One region of the Billgrantia sp. C5P2 genome, then DNA from elsewhere that is predicted to be linked to it. Evidence: predicted binding sites of a transcription regulator. Region 1 holds the regulator's gene; the other holds the start of a gene.
The links. Region 1 encodes sigma-54, which starts transcription at its own class of promoters, with help from an activator protein. Its sites were predicted from a motif close to TGGCACNNNNNTTGCTNT; they were not measured.

Region 1 (7,615 bases):
AAACCCTGTACGCCCGAAACCTGGCCAAGAGCTACAAGCGCCGCCGCGTGGTGCACGACATCAGCCTCTCCATCGAGCAGGGCTGCGTGGTCGGCCTGCTCGGGCCCAATGGGGCCGGCAAGACCACTTCGTTCTACATGATCGTCGGCCTGGTGAAGGCGGATGCCGGCGAGGTCCATATCGACGACCTGGATCTCTCGCAAAGCGCCATGCACGAGCGCGCCCGGGCGGGTATCGGCTACCTGCCTCAGGAAGCCTCGATCTTTCGCAAGCTGTCGGTGGCCGACAACATCATGGCCATCCTCGAGATGCGCAAGGATCTCGATCGTCGTGGACGACATGCGCGACTCGAGCAACTTCTGGAAGACTTCCATGTCACCCACATTCGCGACAACCTCGGCATGAGCCTCTCGGGCGGTGAACGCCGACGTGTCGAGATCGCCCGTGCGCTGGCCACGGAGCCGGCCTTCATTCTGCTCGACGAGCCCTTCGCCGGTGTCGACCCGATCTCGGTGGGCGAGATCAAGGGCATCATCCGCCAGCTCAAGGCACGCAACATCGGCGTGCTGATCACCGACCACAACGTTCGCGAGACCCTCGACATCTGCGACTCGGCCTATATCGTCGGGGACGGCCAGATCATTGCCGAAGGGAACGCCGAAGCCATCCTGGCCAACCAGCGGGTGCGCGAAGTCTATCTGGGCGAGGATTTCCGTCTGTAGTATAATCCCGCGCATCAAGCAAGCACCTGATCCTTATTGCAACTGCATAAACAGGCATGAATATTGCCGATGGCATGTTTATTGCAATGAATTATCTTGCAAGTGATCGTCGACCCGACTAGGGTAGAGTTTTCCGGCAGATGAGCCCCATTACCTCATGGCCATGAAAGCATCCCTGCAACTGCGTGTCGGCACTCAGCTGACCATGACTCCCCAACTGCAGCAGGCCATTGCCCTGCTGCAGCTCTCGACCCTAGATCTACGCCAGGAGATCCAGCAGGCACTCGAATCCAATCCCATGCTGGAACTCGATGACGACTTCGGCGAACAGGCTGTCAGCGAAACCCCCAGCGATGAGTGGGCCGACGAGATACCCAACGAGCTGTCCACCGACAGCGATTGGGCCGACACCTATCCCGATCATGGCACGAGCTCCGGAGGCGCCACCGGCGAAGGGCCGGATTTCGAGCGCCAGGCCTCGGTGCAGACGCTGACCGGCCATCTGATCTGGCAATTGGCGATGACCGACTTGAGCGACCGCCAGCGCCTCATTGCCGAGAGCCTGATCGATGCCGTCAATGGCGCCGGTTACCTGGCACAATCCCTGGAGGACATTCGCGACGGCCTGCGCCGACAGGGCCTGGAGGGCCTGCCCACCCGGGAAGTCGAACAGGTCCTGCTGCGCCTGCAGCAGTTCGAACCCACCGGCGTATTCGCCCGCGACCTGCGCGAATGCCTGATGCTGCAATTGGCCGCGCTGCCCGACGATACGCCACTGCTGCCCCAGACCCGTCGCCTGGTACGCCAATTCCTCGAGGCACTGGCCTCCGATGACCGCCGCCTGCTGAAACGCCGCCTGGGCCTGGACGACGAATCGCTGGACGATGTCATCGCCCTGGTTCGCTCGCTGGACCCCCGCCCCGGCAGTGCCTACGCCGAAGTGAGCAGCAGTTACGTCACACCGGACCTGGTCGCCTACCACGACGAATCCGGCTGGCGCGTGGAACTCAACGCCGAAGCGCTGCCGCGGCTACGCATCCAGCCCGACTATGTCGCGCTGGTGCGGCGTGCGGACAAGAGCCAAGACAACCAGTTCCTCAAGGATCATCTGCAGGAAGCCCGCTGGTTGATGAAGAGCCTCGCCAGCCGCAACGACACCCTGCTGAGAGTGGGGCGGGAGATCATGGCACGTCAGCTCGAGTTTCTCGAACAGGGCGAAGAGGCCATGAAACCCCTGGTGCTGGCCGACATCGCCCAGGCCGTCGAGATGCACGAGTCGACCATTTCGCGAGTGACGACGCAGAAGTTCATCCACACCCCACGTGGCGTCTTCGAGCTCAAGTACTTCTTCTCCAGCCATGTCGGCGGAAACGGTGACGGGGACGTTCACTCCAGCACGGCGATCCGCGCCCGTATCCGCAAGCTCGTCGCCGATGAACCGCCGCGCAAACCGCTCTCCGACAGCCGCCTGGTGGAGCTGTTGGCCGAGGATGGCATCCAGGTCGCCCGCCGCACGGTTGCCAAGTACCGCGAAGCTCTGGGAATCCCCTCCTCCAGCGAGCGCAAGCGTTTTCGTTGACGCCACGACATAACGCTGACCCCGGGCAATCCAACCGCCAGAGGGGGGTATGCAGGGCAGGAAAAAGGGTTACAATCGAGCTACCACTCGAAGGACGAAGGAGCTTGTCATGCAAGTCAACATCACCGGCCATCATGTTGAACTGACCGATTCACTGCGTGACTACGTGAGCGAGAAGCTGAGCCGCGTCCAGCGACATTACGACAACATCACCAATGTGCAGGTCACGCTCTCGATCGAGAAGGAGCGCCAGCAGGCCGCCTGCACGCTGCACGCCGCCGGCGCCGACCTTCATGCCGAAGCCTCCGATCAGGACATGTATGCCGCCATCGATGCGCTGACCGACAAGCTCGACCGTCAATTGGTCAAACACAAGGAAAAAGCCCAGGCTCGCGCCCAGGGCGCCGGCATTCGCTGAGCTGCCATGACATTGGAAACCATCCTGCCCCCGGAACGCGCGCTGTTCGACGTTCCCGGGGGTAGCAAGAAGAGGGTGCTGGAGTTCTTCAGCACCTTCATTGCGCAGAACACTCCGAGCCTCGACAGCCAGGAAGTCTTCGGCAGACTGGTCGGTCGCGAGAGGCTGGGCAGTACCGGCATCGGCAATGGTGTGGCCATCCCCCACGCCCGTAGCCCTCACTGCCATAGCCCAGTGGCTGCCTTTCTCAAACTGGCCGAGCCCATCGACTTCGACGCCATCGACGGAGAGCCGGTCGACCTCGTCTTCGTGCTGTTGGTGCCCGAGGAGGCCGACGATACGCATCTGTCGCTGCTAAGCCAGGTGGCCAGCGTCATGAACGATGCCGAAACGCGCGCACGTCTGCGCAAGTGCGAAAGCCAGCGCGAACTCCACGAGCGTCTCATCGAAGCGATTCGACGACAGTCCTCGGCCTGACCTCCCCCTTCGCCGTTCGGCCGGCCCCTGATCAGGAGAACCATCATGCAGCTTGTGATCATCAGCGGCCGTTCCGGTTCCGGCAAGTCGATCGCACTGCAAGCGCTCGAAGATATCGGCTTTTACGCCATCGACAACCTGCCGGCGATGCTGCTTGGCCCCCTGGTGGATGAGCTGCGCAGCTCCCCCACGATCCAGACATCCATCGCCGTCAGCATCGATGCGCGCAACCTGCCCCATGCCCTGGAGCGCTTCCCGCGCTTGCTGGAAGAGCTGCGCACCAAGCAGGTCGATTGCCAGATCATCTACCTGACCACCGATGCGCGCATCCTGCTGGAACGCTACTCCGCGACCCGGCGTCGACACCCCTTGACCCGCGGCCGGGACATGACCCTTGGCGAGGCCATCGAGTCGGAAGACGTGACGCTGAGCGACATTCGCAACCTGGCGGACCTGATCATCGACACCTCGCGGCTGTCGGTGCATGACCTGCGAGGACGCATCACCGAGCAGGTGGCCAGCCATCGCGCCGACCAGTTGACCCTGACCGTGGAGTCGTTCGGCTTCAAGGGCGGCGTGCCGCTGGATGCCGATATCGTTTTCGATGCACGCTGCCTGCCCAACCCTTACTGGGACCCGCGCCTGCGCTCCGCCACCGGCAGGGAGCCCAGCATCGTGGAGTTCCTGGAACAGTACCCCCTGGTCCAGCAGATGCTCGACGACATCGTTGCCTGGGTCGAACGCTGGCTACCGGCCTATCGCGACACACACCGCAGTTACTTGACCGTCGCCATCGGCTGTACCGGCGGCCAGCACCGCTCGGTGTACCTGGCCGAGCGCCTCGCCAGACATCTGGCCCAGCACCAGCCCGACGTGCGCCTGCGCCATCGGGAACTCGGCATCCACACACCGGTCATCGCCGCCCAGGACACGACCGTAGAGACGTCCGAACGCAAGGAAACCTGAGTGTGCCCTGCCGCAAGCTGACCCTGACCAACAAGCGTGGCCTCCACGCCCGTGCTGCCACCAAGCTGGTGCAGTGCTGCCAGCCCTTTCGCGCCCGCGTATTCGTCAACCGTGGCCAGCAGCAGGCCGATGCCAGCAACATCATGGCACTGCTGATGCTGGGCGCCCCCTGCGGTACCGAACTCGAGGTCCGTGCCGAAGGAGATGATGCCGAAGCGGCACTGGAAGCCATCGAGGCGTTATTCGATGCCCGCTTCGAAGAGGATAATTAGGGGAATGGCTGCTCTCGGCCATTCCCACCAACTTAATGGAATGATGAGACTTAGACGTCTATTCGGTTTAGCCGCCGGCCACTGTCATCTCGTCGACAAGCCAACTGCCGGTGTGGATGCTGCCACGGGTGTCGAGGTCGTCGCCGACGGCCAATAGCCCCTTGAACATCGCCTCTAGGTTGCCGGCGATGGTGAACTCCTCCACCGGATACTGGATTTCCCCGTTCTCCACCCAGAAGCCCGCCGCCCCGCGAGAATAGTCGCCGGTCACGCCATTCACACCCTGGCCCATGAGCTCGGTGACCAACACGCCACGCCCCATGCGCTCGAGCAGTTCTTTGCGTGAGGCGAGCGGCGCCGTGATGCGCAGATTGCGTGCGCCGCCGGCGTTGCCGGTGCTCTGCATGCCGAGGCGCCGCGCGCTGTAGGCCGACAGCATGTAGCTGGCAAGACGGCCCTGCTCGATGAATACGTTGTCGCGCGTCTGCACGCCATCGTTGTCGAAGGCCGAACTGGCCATGGCACCGCGCTCCATAGGACGCTCGCCGAGAGTGAACCAGTCGGGAAACAGCGGCTCGCCCAGGCGGTCGCATAGGAAAGAAGCCTGGCGATAGAGCGAGCCGCCGGCGATGGCACTCATCAAATGGCCGACGAGCCCGCTGGCGACGGTGGCATCGAACAGCACCGGCAGGCGCCCCGTGGCCGGGCGTCGAGCCCCCAGGCGCTGCAGGGTGCGCTCGGCGGCTCTCTTGCCCACCACATCCGCCGCCAGCAGGTCCTGCGGATTGCGAGCGCTGGTGTAGTCGTAGTCGCGCCGCATGCCGTTCTCGTCCTCGGCAATCAACATGCAGGAGAGCGAGTGGCGACTGCCACGCTGGCTGCCCAGAAAGTCGTGGCTGTTGGCATAGATCCGCACCCCTTCGCCGCTGGAGAGCGAGGCCCCTTCCGACTGACGGATGCCGGGCTCGCCGCGCCCAGCCGCTTCGCAGGACAGCGCCAGCTCAATGGCCTGCTCGGTGGAAAGCGGCCAAGGATGATGCACGTCGAGATCGGGCAGATCGGTGGCCATCAGTTCGGGGTCGGCCAGCCCAGCAGCAGGGTCTTCGCCGGTATAGAGCGCAATGGCCATGGCCTTCTCCACGACCTCGCGGATCGAGGCATCGCTGGCATCGGTCGAGGAAGCACTGCCCTTGTGACCTCGCAGGTAGACCGTCACGGCGATTCCCTGATCGCGGGAAAGCTCGACGGACTCCACCTCGCCTTCGCGCACGCTGATACCGATCCCCTGATCGACGCTGGCCCCCACCTCGCAGGCGTCGGCCCCCAGGTGCTTCGCCAGGGCCAACGCCTGCTCGGCACGCGACTCCAGCAGCGCCTGCTGGGCGGCGGCATCGAAAGCCTTGCTCATGTGTCTCTCCCTCGTTCACCGGCCGCGCCGGTCTCCGTACGTGTCTGTTCCCGCCGTGGCACGACGGACTGATATACTGCTGTCATTCGAACCTATTCATCTCTCGATGGCCAGACCCGCACTGGCCCTCTCATTACTTGGATTCGGCATGCCCCAGGATATTCCCTCTTTCTCCGATGAAAGACCCAGCAAGTCCCAGCTCAAGCGTGAGATGCATGCGCTGCAGGCGCTGGGCGAACAGATCATCGCCATGAGTCCCGCCGAGCGTTCACGCTTCCCGCTGTCCGAAGACATGCTCGCCGCCGTCGAGGAAACCTCCCGCATTCGCTCCCATGAAGGGCGCCGGCGCCACATGCAGTACGTCGGCAAGCTGATGCGGCGCGAGGACCTGGAAGCGATCCAGGCCGTATTCGACGAGATCGAGCAGGAGAGTCGTCGCCGCGACCTTGCCTTCCATCGCCTCGAGAAGTGGCGCGATCGCCTGATCGAACAGGACGACTCGGCCATCGAGGCCTTCATCGAGGAGCATCCCGACGTCGACCGCCAGGCACTGCGCCAGTTGATCCGCAACGCCAAGAGCGAGCGCGAACGCGGCAAGCCCCCGGCCAATGCGCGCAAGCTGTTCAAGCTGATACGCGATACGGCTGGCTTATAAACACGTCTTCATTGCCTAATACCTCACGCACACACTCAGCGGAACGTAGCCGAGCGCCAACACAGTATGGTCGAGCGCAGGCACGTTCCTTTATGAAGCAGTGCCGCCGACGGTGAGCTCATCCAGCTTGAGCGTCGGCTGGCCCACGCCCACCGGTACGCCCTGCCCCTCCTTGCCGCATACGCCGATGCCGGTATCGAGCTCCAGGTCGTGACCGATCATCGACACCCGGCCCATCGCCTCCGGACCGTTGCCGATCAAGGTTGCGCCCTTGACCGGCGCGGTGATCTTGCCGTCCTCGATCAGGTAAGCCTCGCTTGCCGAGAACACGAACTTGCCCGAGGTGATGTCCACCTGGCCGCCACCGAAGCTGACCGCGTAGATGCCTCGCTTGACGCTGGCGAGAATGTCTGCGGGATCATCCTGGCCGGCCAGCATGTAGGTGTTGGTCATGCGCGGCATCGGCATGTGCGCGAATGACTCGCGTCGGGCATTGCCGGTGGGCTGCATGCCCATCAGCCGGGCATTGAGCTTGTCCTGCATGTAGCCGGTGAGGATGCCGTCCTCGATCAGCGGCGTGTACTGCCCCGGTGTGCCTTCGTCGTCCACGCTCATGGAGCCGCGACGATCAGCCAGGGTGGCATCGTCCACCACAGTGACGCCGGGCGCCGCCACCCGCTGCCCCATGCGCCCGGCGAAGGCCGAACTGCCCTTGCGGTTGAAGTCGCCTTCAAGGCCATGGCCCACGGCCTCGTGCAGGAGGATGCCGGGCCAGCCGGGACCGAGCACCACCGGCATCTGGCCGGCCGGGGCATCGACCGCCTCGAGATTGACCAGCGCCTGGCGCACGGCTTCCTTGGCGAAACGCTCGGCGACGTTGTCGTCGCGTAGCCGTGACATGGCATAGCGGCCACCACCGCCGGCGCTGCCGCGCTCACGCCGACCGTTCTTCACGGCAATGACGCTGACGTTGAAACGCACCAGCGGCCGGATGTCGGCCGCCAGCGTGCCGTCGCTGGCGCGCACCAGGACGACTTCGTGCACGCCGGTCAGGGACGCGCTGACCTGACTGACCGCCGGATCGGCAGCCCGGGCCACGCGGTCGGCCTGCTTGAGCA
Region 2 (7,615 bases), 1.8 Mb from region 1:
GATCATCTCGACCCTGTCGCTGGCCGGTGGGCAGTGGATGCTCAACCTGTCCGACCCGGCCGGGCCGGCGCTGTTCTCCATCGTTGGCATGCTGTTCGCCCTGGCCCTGGTGCCGCTGTCGATCGTGCGCATCCACGGCCCGCGCCAGACCCACGACATCCAGCCCCGGAAGATTCGCCTTAAGGCACTGTTCAAGCGCGCTCCGGTGGGGCTGGTGGGCGCCTTCACCGCCGGCATGATGGTGCAGGCCTTCTTCGCCATGACGCCCTTCTATGGCCAGGAGATTGGCCTTACCACCGGCGAGACGGCCCGCTTCATGGCGATCACCACCATGGTGGCGCTGTTCGCCCAGTGGGGGCTGGGCCGACTCTCCGATCGCATCGACCGGCGCAAGGTAATCCTCGGCATGGCCGTGGTGATGACGATCTCGGGGGCCTTCGTGTCGATGATGGTACGCATCGACTTCTGGATGCTGGTGCTGGCGGCCTGCTTCCATACCGCCATGCTGCACACTCTCTATGCGCTGAGCCTGGCCCACACCAACGATTGGCTGGAGCCCGGCGAAATCGTGGCCGCCAATGCCAAGCTGATGATCTGGTATGGTATCGGCTCGATCATCGGTCCGTTCTCGGCCTCGCTGGTGATGCAGGCGATCGGTCCCGATGGATTGTGGGTCTTCCTCGGCGGCGCCTCGCTCATCCTGGCGCTGTTCGTGGCGCTGCGTCTGCGCCGTCGTCCCGGCGTGCCGGTGGAAGAGATCGAGCAGGAGCCCTTCGTGGCGGTGCCCACGCTGGAGACGCCGCACTTCGCCGAGCTCGATCCGCGCCTGGAGCCGACCCAATTGGAGTTTCACTTCGAGGAGAGCGCTGGCGACGCGGTGCAGGAGGGGGCGGCCTGATGCTGCCTGGCGGGGCGCAATGCGGCATCATTGTCGGCAGTTCGATTGGAGATGCCGATGCGACACTCGTCCAACTGGTTTCGCGTGCTGGCCATGCGGGTCTGCCTGCTCCTGATGCTCGCGCCCCTGCCGGTGCGTGCCGATACCTGCCCCGACCCTGGCCAATGGTACCTGCCCGGCGGTGAGCGCCAGGATGGCGCTGCGCTGTTCGCCGAATTGGCCGGGCGCGACGTGGTGCTGCTCGGTGAACAGCACGACCGCATGGACCACCACCGCTGGCAGTTGCACACTCTGGCCGGGCTGCACGCCCATCGCCCCGACATGGTGATCGGTCTGGAGATGCTGCCCCGCGAGGCCCAGCCGGCGCTGGACGCCTGGGTCGCCGGGGAGCTCGACGAGGTGGGCTTTCTCGAAGCGAGCGAATGGTACAGCGCCTGGGGCTTCGATCCCGAGCTCTACCTGCCGATTCTCCACTTCGCCCGCCTGCAGCGGGTGCCGCTCGTGGCCCTCAACGTCACGCCCGAACTGCGTGGGCGCCTGATCGAAGAGGGCTGGCAGGCGGTGCCCGCAGCCGAGCGCTTCGGCATTTCCGCCCCGGCCGAGGCCCTGCCCGACTATCGTGAACGCCTGGCCGCCATCCATGCTCAGCACGCAGACTCAAGCGACAGCGAGGGGCTCGAGCGCTTCATCGCGGCGCAACTGGTGTGGGATCGGGCGATGGCCGCCGGGTTGGTGGAGGCCGCTGGTGCCGACGAGCTGGTGGTCGGCCTGATCGGCCAAGGCCACCTGCAGTACGACCACGGCGTGCCTCATCAGCTCGATGATCTCGGTGTGACTGCACATGCCGTGCTGTTGCCCTGGCCGGTGGGCGAGTGCGAGCCACCGCCCGAGGGCTTGGCGCGGGCCGTGTTCGCGTTTGCCGAAGGCGCGACGCAAGCCGAGGCGCCGATGCAACTGGGCATCTTGGTCGCGCCCCATGATGACGGGGTCGAGGTTCAGGGCATGCTCGAAGGCTCCGTGGCCGAGCGTTCGGGGCTGGAGGAGGGTGACGTCATCCTGCGGGCTGCTGGCGAGCGCCTGACGCAGCCCGCCGACCTCACGCGGCTGGTGCGGCGACAGCCACCCGGCACCCTGCTGCCGCTGGAAATTCTCCGCGGCGACGAGGCGCGTGAAGTGCTGGCACGTTTTCCGGCGCGAACGCAGACCACACCTTGACCGAGGTCAGGCATGCCGCTGGCGATTGCGCTATGGTATCCGCAACAGCGCCGGGCAGGCCGGCGCTCGCACACATCGCCCCATGCCGGGGGCTGCTATTCATGGAGGTCCCCTTGGCCATTTCCCGTTTTGCCGACCTGCTGGAAGAAGCGCGGCGCCAGTCCGAACCCCAGCGGCTGCTGTTCGTGTTCACCCGCGCCGAGCTGCCGGACAACCCCACCGCGGAGCAGCGCCAGCGCTTCGAGCAAGGGGAGGGCGGCGTCCTCACTCCGGTGCTATGCGTCGACAAGGCCCCCGAGGAGCTCAGCGACATGGCGGCGCTGGAGAGGGAGTCGCAGCGTACCGGGATCGAATGGGACATCGTGTTCGTCGGGGCACTATCAGGCAGCGGCGGCAAGGCCGTGCCTGACGATGCCGTCGAACGCCAGCTGCAGCGCATGGTCGAAGCGCTGCAGATGGGCAATACCCAGAGCTTCCTGGCGCTGGACCGTCAGGGTGAGGCCGTCGCCTTGCAATGAGGCTCGGGTGCCACCATAGACAAGCCTTATCGGAACCATGGCGGCAATCAATTTTCGCCTATCGGTTGCGATGGATATGATAGGCCCCGTATTCGGATCACCCATCAATGACTTGGAGCTTTACTGAATGTCCCTGATCAACACCGAAGTCCAGCCGTTCAAGGCTACCGCTTTCCACAACGGCGAGTTCGTCGAGGTTTCCAACGAGAATCTGAAAGGCCAGTGGTCCGTGGTGATCTTCATGCCGGCCGCGTTCACCTTCAACTGCCCGACCGAGGTCGAGGACGCCGCCGAGCACTACGAGGAGTTCAAGAAGGCCGGTGCCGAAGTCTATATCGTCACTACCGACACCCACTTCTCGCACAAGGTGTGGCACGAGACTTCGCCGGCGGTGGGCAAGGCCAAGTTCCCGCTGGTCGGTGACCCGACTCACCAGCTGACCCGTGCCTTCGGTGTGCACATCGAGGAAGCCGGTCTGGCCCTGCGCGGCACCTTCGTGATCAACCCGGAAGGCGTGATCAAGACCCTGGAGATCCATGACAACGCGATCGCCCGCGACGTCTCTGAGACCCTGCGCAAGCTGAAGGCTGCCCAGTACGTCGCCGCCAACCCGAACGAGGTCTGCCCGGCCAAGTGGAAGGAAGGCGAAGAGACCCTCGCTCCGTCCCTAGACCTGGTCGGCAAGATCTAACCGATCCTGCGGCCCGCGAGGCTACCCTCTGACCTCGTGTGTACCACGCCCGGGCATTTTACTGCCCGGGCGCTCTTTCCAAGACGAGCAAGCTTCTGCCGCGCTGATTTCGGTCCGCGTTCGGGATGCTTCTTGCCGTCGTTCTTGAGCCAGACATGAAGGAAACCGCGGTCATGTTGGACGACAATCTGAAAAGCCAGCTAAAAGCCTACCTGCAGAAGGTTACTCAGCCGTTCGAGATCGTCGCGTCCCTCGATGACGGCGCGAAATCCAAGGAGCTCCATGGGCTGCTCAAGGATATCGAGAGCCTCTGCGACAAGATCAGTCTGCGCCTCGACGGCGAAGACGCGCGCAAGCCCTCCTTTGCGCTGAATCGTCCCGGCGAGGATACCGGCCTGGTGTTCGCCGGCATTCCCATGGGCCACGAGTTCACCTCGCTGGTGCTGGCGCTGCTGCAGGTCGGCGGCCATCCGCCCAAGGTCAGCGACGACACCATCGCGCAGATCAAGGGGCTCGAGGGCGAGCTGCACTTCGAGACCTACTATTCGCTGTCGTGCCAGAACTGCCCCGACGTGGTGCAGGCGCTGAACCTGATGGCGATCCTCAACCCCGGCGTGCGCCACGTCGCCATCGACGGCGCGCTGTTCCAGGACGAGGTCGAAGAGCGCCAGGTGATGTCGGTGCCGAGCATCTACCTCAACGGCAAGCCCTTCGATCAGGGCCGCATGAGCCTGGAGCAGATCCTGGCCAAGGTCGACACCGGTGCGGCCCAGCGCGAGGCGGCCAAGCTCAACGAGAAGGCGGCTTTCGACGTACTGGTAGTGGGCGGTGGCCCGGCCGGTGCGGCGGCGGCCATCTATGCCGCGCGCAAGGGCATCCGTACCGGCGTGGCGGCCGAGCGCTTCGGTGGCCAGGTACTCGACACCATGGCCATCGAGAACTTCATCTCCGTGTCCTACACCGAAGGCCCCAAGCTGGCCGCGGCGCTGGAACAGCACGTCAAGGAGTATGAAGCCGACATCATGAACCTGCAGCGTGCCGTGAAGCTGATTCCGGCGGCCGACCAGGGCGGCGAGCACGAGGTGGTATTCGAATCCGGCGCCAGCCTCAAGAGCAAGACGCTGATCCTCTCCACCGGCGCCCGCTGGCGCGAGATGAACGTGCCCGGCGAAGCCGAGTACCGCAACAAGGGCGTGGCCTACTGCCCCCACTGCGACGGCCCGCTGTTCAAGGGCAAGCGCGTGGCGGTGATCGGCGGCGGCAACTCCGGCGTCGAGGCGGCCATCGACCTGGCCGGCATCGTCGGCCACGTGACGCTGATCGAGTTCATGGACGAGATGCGTGCCGACGCAGTGCTGCAGAAGAAGCTGCGCAGCCTGCCCAACGTCGAGATCGTACTTGGCGCCCGCACCACCGAGGTCAACGGCGACGGCACCCGCGTCACCGGCCTGACCTTTGAAGAGCGCGCCAGCGGCGCCATCAAGACGCTCGAGCTGGAAGGTATCTTCGTGCAGATCGGCCTGGTGCCCAACACCGAGTGGCTGACCGACTCGCCGATCGAGCTGTCGCCGCGCGGCGAGATCGTGATCGACGAGCGCGGCATGACCTCGGTGCCGGGCATCTTCGCTGCCGGCGACGTGACCACGGTGCCCTACAAGCAGATCGTCATCGCCATGGGCGAGGGCTCGAAGGCCGCCCTGGGCGCCTTCGACTATCTCATCCGGCACTGACGCCGTTAGCTCCAGGTAGAAGCGTTGGGCCCCTCGTCCACACTTCCTTCTGATGCGCTACCCGAACGCCCCGCAGGCCTGGCCTGCGGGGCGTTTTCTTAGTGGGCTAAATATTCTTCGTTGAAGGCAAGGGCCGCACGGGCGGCGAGGCGTCGTGCAGGTAGCGTGAGGATGCGCTAAGCATAAGCGAGGCCCTGCCAGGGCTTTCATCCAACGACAACGAGGGAACGACATGACCTATAACGACAGGCTGGCTTGCTTGGCATCGGCGACGCTGATGCTGGGCGGCATCGGCCTGGCCCAGGCGGCCACGCTCGATGACGTTCGCGAGCGAGATCAGGTGCGCTGTGGCGTCAATGCTGCCCAGCCGGGCTTCTCGGCACTGGACGATGAGGATAACTACCGGGGCCTGGATACCGATGTCTGCCGGGCCATCGCCGCCGCGGTGCTGGGCGATGCCGAAAAGGTGCACTTCGTACCGCTCAATTCGGTGGAACGGTTCACGGCCCTGCAGTCGAGCGAAGTGGACGTACTCTCGCGTACCACGACCTGGACTTCGAGCCGCGACACGACGCTTGGCCTCAACTTCACCGGCGTCAGCTACTACGATGGGCAGGCCTTCCTGGTGGCTAGCGACCTCGGCGTGGAGAGCGCCACGGAGCTCGACGGTGCCGCGGTATGCACCCAATCTGGCACCACCAGCGAACTCAACCTGGCCGATTACTTCCGTGCCAATGGCATAGAGTACGAGCCGGTGGTATTCGACTCGCCCGAGCAGTCGATAGCAGGCTTCGAGGCCGGGCGCTGCGACGTGCTCAGCTCCGATGCCTCGCAACTCTACGCCCAGCGTATGCAACTGGCCGACCCCGACAGCGCCATGGTATTGCCCGAAGTCATCTCCAAGGAACCCTTGGGGCCGGCCGTGCGCCAGGGCGACGACCAGTGGTTCAATATCGTCAAGTGGTCGCTGTTCGCCATGCTCAATGCCGAGGAACTGGGCATTACCCAGGCCAACGTCGACGAGATGCTCAACTCAGAAGACCCGGACATCGCTCGCTTGCTGGGCCGCGATGGCAACTACGGCGAGGGCATGGGGCTCACCGTCGACTGGGCTTACCAGATCGTCAAGCAGGTGGGCAACTACGGCGAGATGTTCGAGCGCAACGTGGGGGCCGGCTCCGATTTCAACATTGCCCGCGGCCAGAACGCCCTGTGGACCGAGGGTGGACTGCACTATGCGCCACCGGTGCGCTGAGGCATGCCTGGTTGCACCAAAGCGGTGCGGCGGCTCAGGCCGGATCGTCTCCGGTGCGAGCGTTGAATAAGAGTTTTGCCTGCACTATCCCTGCCTTGGAACAAACCTTGCTAAGGTGCAGGCACATGCTCCGGCATGCTGCTTTCAAGAATTCCAATTTTCTACGAGGGATCTTTACATGCGCGACAACAAGAACAAGTGGGTGCTGCTCACTTCCGCAGCGGCACTGGCACTGGGAACCGCCGCCGTGGCCTCCGCCGACACGCTGGAGAACACCATCGAGCGTGGTGCCGTACAGTGTGGCGTCAGTGACGGCCTGCCGGGCTTCTCTGCGCCGGACGACCAGGGCGAGTGGCAGGGTCTCGATGTCGACGTCTGCCGTGCCGTGGCCGCCGCTGTGTTCGGCGATGCCGAGGCGGTGCGCTACATCTCGCTGAACGCGGTGGAGCGCTTCACTGCGCTGCAGTCCGGCGAGGTCGACCTGCTCTCGCGCAACACTACCTGGACCACCACCCGTGATACCACTCTGGGCCTGAACTTCGCCGGCGTGAACTTCTACGACGGCATCGGCTTCATGATCAACAAGGACTTGGGCGTCTCCAGTGCCAAGGATCTCGACGGCGCGGCCATCTGCGTTCAGTCCGGCACCACCACCGAGCTGAACGTGGCCGACTACTTCCGTGCCAACGGCATGCAGTTCGACCCCATCGTCTTCGACACCTCCGAGCAGACCGTGGGCGGCTACGAGGCCGGGCGCTGCGACGTGCTGACCTCCGACACCTCGCAGCTGGCCGCGCTGCGCATCCAGCTCTCCGACCCGGACCAGTCCGTGATCCTGCCGGAGGTCATCTCCAAGGAACCGCTGGGCCCGGTGGTGCGCCAGGGCGACGACCAGTGGTTCAACATCGTCAAGTGGTCGCTGTTCGCCATGCTCAACGCCGAGGAGATGGGCGTCACCAGCGAGAACGTCGACGAGATGCGCAACTCCGAGGATCCGGACATTGCCCGCCTGCTGGGGCAGGACGGCAACTACGGTGAAGGCATGGGCCTCGACGCCAACTGGGCCTACAACATCATCAGCCAGGTAGGCAACTACGGCGAAAGCTACGAGCGTAACGTCGGCATGGGCTCGCCGCTGCAGATCGAGCGCGGCATCAACGCCCTGTGGACCGAAGGCGGCATCCAGTACGCTCCGCCGATTCGCTGATCGTACCGCCCGGGGCATCGCGTGACGCCCCGATCCTCGTACTGCCTCCGGCCCGGATACACCCCGGGCCGGTTGGCTGATACCTGCTTGACGGATCCAGG

Region 2: ACRWQA_RS21445 (amino acid ABC transporter substrate-binding protein) is a predicted target of sigma-54. The motif match lies at 6,404-6,421, and genes of this name have one in related genera.

The regions. Positions count from the first base shown of each region.
Region 1 covers NZ_CM128542.1:1,629,240-1,636,854, reverse strand. Annotated here, with positions in the region: gene lptB (LPS export ABC transporter ATP-binding protein) at 1-722, shown strand, start outside; gene ACRWQA_RS07565 (RNA polymerase factor sigma-54) at 880-2,301, shown strand; gene hpf (ribosome hibernation-promoting factor, HPF/YfiA family) at 2,411-2,719, shown strand; gene ptsN (PTS IIA-like nitrogen regulatory protein PtsN) at 2,726-3,196, shown strand; gene rapZ (RNase adapter RapZ) at 3,242-4,162, shown strand; gene ACRWQA_RS07545 (HPr family phosphocarrier protein) at 4,165-4,434, shown strand; gene pmbA (metalloprotease PmbA) at 4,502-5,842, opposite strand; gene yjgA (ribosome biogenesis factor YjgA) at 5,991-6,497, shown strand; gene tldD (metalloprotease TldD) at 6,588-7,615, opposite strand, start outside.
Region 2 covers NZ_CM128542.1:4,597,523-4,605,137, reverse strand. Annotated here, with positions in the region: gene ACRWQA_RS21475 (MFS transporter) at 1-898, shown strand, start outside; gene ACRWQA_RS21470 (ChaN family lipoprotein) at 956-2,113, shown strand; gene ACRWQA_RS21465 (ribonucleotide reductase subunit alpha) at 2,227-2,631, shown strand; gene ahpC (alkyl hydroperoxide reductase subunit C) at 2,759-3,322, shown strand; gene ahpF (alkyl hydroperoxide reductase subunit F) at 3,496-5,052, shown strand; gene ACRWQA_RS21450 (amino acid ABC transporter substrate-binding protein) at 5,285-6,307, shown strand; gene ACRWQA_RS21445 (amino acid ABC transporter substrate-binding protein) at 6,486-7,514, shown strand.